One region of the [Clostridium] scindens ATCC 35704 genome, then DNA from elsewhere that is predicted to be linked to it. Evidence: a T-box and tRNA genes for the amino acid it is inferred to sense, from the RefSeq annotation. Region 1 holds a T-box; the other holds one or more tRNA genes.
The links. A T-box is a leader RNA that pairs with one kind of tRNA and senses whether it is charged. The one in region 1 lies ahead of HDCHBGLK_RS02865 (valine--tRNA ligase), so its partner is inferred to be a tRNA-Val.

Region 2: it encodes a tRNA-Val, which carries the amino acid that the T-box ahead of HDCHBGLK_RS02865 (valine--tRNA ligase) is inferred to sense. The anticodon was not compared.

Annotation. Positions count from the first base shown of each region.
Region 1 is NZ_CP036170.1:549,330-552,740, reverse strand. It holds gene HDCHBGLK_RS02870 (hypothetical protein) at 1-592, opposite strand, end outside; T-box leader at 866-1,115, shown strand; gene HDCHBGLK_RS02865 (valine--tRNA ligase) at 1,200-3,411, shown strand, end outside.
Region 2 is NZ_CP036170.1:3,263,855-3,267,265, forward strand. It holds gene HDCHBGLK_RS16780 (GNAT family N-acetyltransferase) at 1-763, opposite strand, end outside; gene ispF (2-C-methyl-D-erythritol 2,4-cyclodiphosphate synthase) at 925-1,470, opposite strand; gene HDCHBGLK_RS16790 (hypothetical protein) at 1,474-1,869, opposite strand; tRNA gene HDCHBGLK_RS16795 (tRNA-Met) at 2,057-2,130, opposite strand; tRNA gene HDCHBGLK_RS16800 (tRNA-Val) at 2,152-2,224, opposite strand; gene gdhA (NADP-specific glutamate dehydrogenase) at 2,358-3,411, opposite strand, start outside.

The DNA.
Region 1 (3,411 bases):
CCGGGCTCATGACTTCATTGAGTCCGCCGGAGAACATGTTGGAAGAAGATACATTTCCGGTTCCGGAAGTTGCTGTAATATTATAGGTTCCGATCGGAATATCCTTACCAGCAGTATAATTGCCTGCGGACAGGTCGATCTCATAGTGTTCTTTTACGATCTCTTCTTTTCGTTCGTCCTTCTTTGGCTCAGACTTAGCCGTATCCTTGACTGTAGTGGTCTTAGGAACGGCTGTCTTGTCCGTATCCGGCTTATCCGGCGACGTACAGGAGTACAGCACGCAGAGCGCCACCACGATGGTGATGCTGATCTTTGCAACCTTTCCCCAGTTCTTCTTATAACGCCACATCAGGAACAGCCCTATCGGCCATAAGAAGATTAAGAAGAGTATGATGACCCAGGTCTTCTCGTACCATTTCTCCGGCGGCGGGCCTGATGGCTTCCAGGCGCCTGGATTATTAGGGTTATATCCGGCATATCCTCCGGCGGCGGTATTATTTGCCGTGCTGCCCTGGTCTTTTTCGATTACTTTCTGGCCACAGAATTCACAGGTATCGCCTGTCAAGTCTGCGCCACAATGTGGACATTTCATAATTGATCCCTCCCTGATGATTCATTCCTTAATATAGCAGGCAGCACGCTCGCTGCCTATATACTATTGTATCATGGGTGTATTCGACAGGTCTATATATTATTCGACAAACATTTGGAAAATTTGCACAATGCCAACGGAACAAGAGGGCTGGAATCATGGCAGTTTCAAGAAGGCGCGCAAGGTAGCGGCAAACCCTTAAGACTTTCTGAAAATTCTTTAAACTCCTTGACAAAATACTTTTCGATGGCTATGATATTCAATAGTTTATACGTAAAGGCATTGAAGAAGAGGAGTATGCATAAGTTCGTTTTCGAAAGAGAGAGTGGCCCGGAGGCTGAAAGGCGCTTGATGACAGAGATGCAGAAGGTAGCTTTCGAGCCGGACTGTTGAACATCCATACGGGCGCCCGAATGGTGCTAGATGGTCCCGGAGTCGTTCCCGTTAAAGAATAAGATGAGATGTATAGAGGAAGTTTTTTCTATATAATAAAGGTGGTACCGCGACTACAATCGCCCTTTACGTAATGTAAAGGGCGTTTTCATTACAGTAAAATGTGAAAAAACTGTGAAGAGATGTGTAAGACACGATTTATGAGGAGGAAACTATGAGTCAGAAGTTAGAGACAACCTACAACCCAAAGGAGATTGAATCTAAGTTATATGAGAAATGGTGTGAGAACAAGTATTTCCATGCCGAGGTGGACAGGAGCAGGAAGCCGTTTACTACGGTGATGCCGCCGCCGAATATTACCGGCAAGCTGCATATGGGCCACGCGCTTGACAATACGCTGCAGGATATCCTGATCCGTTATAAGAGGATGCAGGGATACAACGCGCTGTGGGTTCCTGGAACAGACCATGCGGCGATCTCTACAGAAGTAAAGGTTACCAACCAGTTGAAAGAAGAAGGTATCGATAAGAAGGAACTGGGACGCGAGAAGTTTCTGGAGCGGACCTGGCAGTGGAAAGAGGAATATGCAGGAACGATCGAGGATCAGCTTAAGAAATTAGGCGTATCCTGCGACTGGGACAGAGAGCGCTTTACCATGGATGAGGGATGCTCCAAGGCAGTAGAGGAAGTGTTCATCAAACTTTACGAAGAAGGATATATTTACAGAGGATCCAGAATCATCAACTGGTGTCCGGTGTGCAAGACTTCTCTCTCGGATGCGGAGGTAGAGCATGAAGAGCAGGACGGAGACTTCTGGCACATTAAGTATCCTATCGTAGGCAGCGATGCCTGTCTGGAAATAGCCACCACCCGTCCCGAGACGATGCTGGGCGATACCGCGATCGCGGTACATCCGGATGATGAACGTTACAAAGACCTGGTAGGCAAGAAGGCAATCCTTCCGCTGGTGAACCGGGAGATTCCGATCGTAGCGGATTATTATGTAGACAAGGAATTTGGTACAGGCGCGGTTAAGATTACGCCGGCTCATGACCCTAACGACTTCGAGGTGGGCAAGCGCCATAACCTTCCGGAGATCAATGTGATGAATGACGATGCCACCATCAATGAAAATGGCGGCAAGTACGCAGGAATGGAACGTTATGAAGCAAGAAAGGTAATGGTTAAGGATCTGGAGGAGCAGGGATACCTGGTAAAGGTAGTTCCGCATTCTCATAATGTAGGTACCCATGACCGCTGCCATACGACGGTGGAGCCTATGGTTAAGCAGCAGTGGTTCGTAAGGATGGAAGAACTTGCGAAGCCGGCCATCGAGGCGGTCAAGAATGGCGACCTTAAGTTTGTGCCGGAGCGTTTTGACAAGATCTATCTGCATTGGCTTGAGAATATCCGTGACTGGTGCATCTCCAGGCAGATCTGGTGGGGGCACAGGATTCCGGCCTACTACTGCGATGAGTGCGGCGATATTGTCGTATCCTGCGACGTGCCGGAGAAATGCCCGAAGTGCGGATGCACGCATTTCACCCAGGACGAGGATACCCTGGATACCTGGTTCAGTTCTGCGCTGTGGCCGTTCTCAACATTGGGATGGCCAGAGAAGACCGAGGATTTGGATTACTTCTATCCTACGGATGTTCTGGTAACCGGATACGATATCATCTTCTTCTGGGTAATCCGTATGGTATTCTCTGGATATGCCCATACCGGGAAAACTCCGTTCCATACCGTGTTCATCCACGGCCTGGTAAGAGACTCTCAGGGCCGCAAGATGAGCAAGTCATTGGGCAACGGCATCGATCCGCTGGAGATAATCGAGCAGTACGGCGCGGATGCCCTGCGTATGACTTTGATCACCGGAAACGCGCCGGGCAATGACATGCGTTTTTACAATGAAAGGGTGGAGGCGAGCCGGAACTTTGCCAACAAGGTATGGAATGCGTCCCGTTTCATTATGATGAATATAGAAGATAAGGAGATCACGGAGCCGGCAGATTTTAAATTACGCCCGGCAGACCGCTGGATCATGTCCAAGTGCAATAACCTGGTAAAAGACGTAACCGAGAATATGGATAAGTACGAACTGGGGATTGCGCTGTCTAAGATCTATGATTTTATGTGGGATGAATTCTGCGACTGGTATATCGAGATTGCCAAATACCGCATTTATCACGTTGAGGAAGACCAGAAGTCAGCCAATGACGCGATGTGGACGCTGCGGGAAGTGCTGAAGAAGTCTTTAAAGCTTCTGCATCCATATATGCCGTTCGTATCAGAAGAGATCTATGGCAAGCTGGTGCCGGAAGAAGAGTCTCTTATGATGTCCGAATGGCCGAAGTATGATGAGAAGTGGAATTATCCGATCGCGGAAAATATTGTAGAGCATTACAAAGAGATAATCCGGGGAA
Region 2 (3,411 bases), 940 kb from region 1:
CCTGAAAGCAGACGCCCATAAGGGATCTGAGGCTTAATGACATCAAGATCCTGCGGACATCTACAATCCTAATCATAATCTTAGGAGGTCCTTCTAATACTTCTTCCTCTTCTGCTACTTTTTCCCCTCCCGGAATGCATATCTTACAATTCACAATCCCGCCGTCCTTGCGGAAAATTATGATTCCTCCTCCATCGCTTTTATACTCCTTTAAAAGCCTCTGGTAATAGGCTTCATCCCGGATCGCAAAGACCTGGAAATGTTCTGCCAGATACTTATTGGCAAATTCCGCCAGTTCCTTGCAGTCTGCGTCCGTGGCCTCTTTAATGCAAATGTCTTCCGAAGGCTCTTCCTGGCGATAATATCGTTTCTTTTGCTCATATACCGTCCGAAAGTCAAAGGGCAGATAGATGCTTTCTGACGCCGGCATCAAAAATGTGAAGGCTTCTCCCGCCTGATACATATCTTCAAGGGATTTTTTAAGAAGCGATGCCATATACCCTCTCTTCCGGTATTCTTTCTGAGTAGCAACGGCAACAATATAATTAGCATCTTTCCTGCTCCCATTCACCCACAAAGAATAGGGATTCAGATGCAGCATCGAACGAATCTTTCCATCTTCTTCTATCACATATATCTGGTTATCTTTTGTTTTCTCTGTATAATAATATTCTACAAACCTCGCACTATCCTCGCTGAATACTTCTTCATATAACGATTGGCTTGCCTGATGTTCCTGAAGTTCCAACTTGCGTAATCTCATTTTTTCACCTTCAAATATTTTAAATCAATTTATTCAAATGTCCTATCCTCGTTATTTCAAAGTTCGTCTAATCAGCCGGCCTTTTCCGCTTATTTTACACATGAGGGCAGCCAACCTCTACAACTCCTATCTTGCATAAGGGCAGCCGATCCGTGCAACTTCTATCTTGCATGAGGACAGCCGCCGCATCCGGCGCATCTTCCCTCTTCGGGTCCAACAGCATAACTATAGTTGGCAATCGCTTCCAGGCTTGCGATGGCCTGGGCGGATATTCCCTCGCCACTGCCGGTAAAGCCCAGCCCTTCTTCGGTGGTTGCCTTGATATTTACCTGGTCGATATCGATATGCAGCACATTTGCCACATTTGCTCTCATCGCTTCAATATAAGGAGCCATCTTTGGGCGCTGGACAATGATGGTTGCATCAATATTTCCAATTACATAAAGTTTATCTTCTACTAACTTCCCCACGTGCTCCAAAAGTTTCATGCTGGATGCCCCTTTGTATTCAGGGTCTGTATCGGGAAAATGCCGCCCTATATCTCCAAGTGCCGCTGCCCCCAGAAGCGCATCCATAACGGCATGCACAAGGACATCCGCATCCGAGTGCCCTAATAACCCTTTATCATAAGGTATTTCCACTCCTCCAAGAATCAGTTTTCTGCCCTCTGTCAACTTATGAACATCGTATCCCATTCCAACACGCATATCCTAATCCTCTTTTCCCGAATTATCCTGCTCGATAGTCTGCTCTTCCCCGCAAGAATTTATTCCATCTGATTCATCCGATGTCTCGCTTTCCTTTACGGAAATATTTTCCTTTTCCTCCACAGAAACAGTATCATCTGACGGCTCTGCATCTTCTTCAGACGCCCCATCCTCTTCTATTGCGTCCTTAAACGGATCTCTGTATTCATGCTTGATATACTTCTTCAGGTTAAACAGACAGCAGGCTGCGCCAATTATTAAAAACAGCACCCCTACGACTGTATACAGAATATAATTCTCCGGTTTTTCTTTCATGGCATCCGTGACGAGTCCTCCACCAAGATAGGCAAGATAGCCGCCCGCAATTACCATCAGCATAATTCGCCCTTTCGTTTGCATATCTATGTTCCTCCTTTTGCTTCTTTTTCCTATGTGTATTGTTTTACATGCGACTGACGCTTTTCTTCCACATGTTTTGTATTATATATGATTTGACATTTTTTGTATAGTGATGATTGCATAAAAAGGGCTTGTCTTAAAAATTACAAAAAAGAAAAAGCCTATGCTTATAGGCTTTTTCTTTCAGTAGCGGGAACTGGATTTGAACCAGCGACACCACGGGTATGAACCGTGTGCTCTAGCCAACTGAGCTATCCCGCCATATGCAATTTTAGGTATATATGGGACCAATAGGGCTCGAACCTATGACCCTCTGCTTGTAAGGCAGATGCTCTCCCAGCTGAGCTATGATCCCATATTCTTGCGGGTCCTTATCTCGAACCCGCTTTGCTATTATACTATTGAAATCCATTAATTGTCAACACTTTTTTTAATTTTTTTACAAAATCCGAAAATAAATTCTATGTGGTGCAGAGGATACACCTGTATTAAACGATTCCCTGAGCGTTCATAGCCTCTACAACCTTCTCAAATCCTGCAATATTGGCGCCAATGACATAATTTCCTTCTGCATCATAGCGTTTTGCGGCATCTGCCATATTGTGGCAAATATTTACCATGATGCCCTGAAGCTTGGAGTCTACTTCTTCAAAAGACCAGCTTAAACGCTCGCTGTTCTGGGACATTTCAAGAGCGGATGTGGCAACGCCGCCGGCATTCGCCGCCTTTCCTGGAGCGAATAATATGCCATTCTGCTGCAGATATTGCGTTGCTTCCAGCGTTGTAGGCATGTTTGCGCCTTCCGCTACTGCAATGCATCCATTCTCCACCAGCATCTTTGCGTCTTCCAGATGAAGTTCGTTCTGGGTTGCGCAAGGAAGGGCAATGTCAACCTTTACAGACCATACGCCGCGTCCTTCATGATATTCTGAATTCGGACGGTAGTTCTTGTATTCCGTCAATCTTGCACGCTTCACTTCTTTGATTTCTTTCAATGCTTCTACGTCAATTCCATCCGGATCGTATACCCATCCATTGGAATCACTGACCGTCACTACTTTTGCGCCAAGCTGGAAAGCCTTCTGGGTAGCATAGATCGCAACATTTCCGGAACCGGATACGGCAACCGTCTTTCCCGCAATATCATGCCCATTGATCTTCAGCATCTCTTTTGTCAGGTACAAAAGGCCGTATCCTGTTGCTTCTGTCCTCGCAAGAGATCCACCGTAACTTAAGCCTTTTCCGGTAAGCACGCCTTCATATACGCCCCGGATTCTCTTATACTGGCCAAACATATAGCCGATCTCTCTGGCGCCTGTTCCGATATCTCCAGCCGGAACATCCGTGTCAGCGCCAATATATTTACAAAGTTCTGTCATAAAACTCTGGCAGAATGCCATTACTTCTCTGTCTGATTTGCCTTTCGGATCAAAGTCGGAACCGCCTTTTCCGCCTCCAATAGGAAGGCCTGTCAATGAATTCTTGAAAATCTGCTCGAAACCAAGGAACTTAATGATTCCAAGGTTGACAGATGGGTGAAGG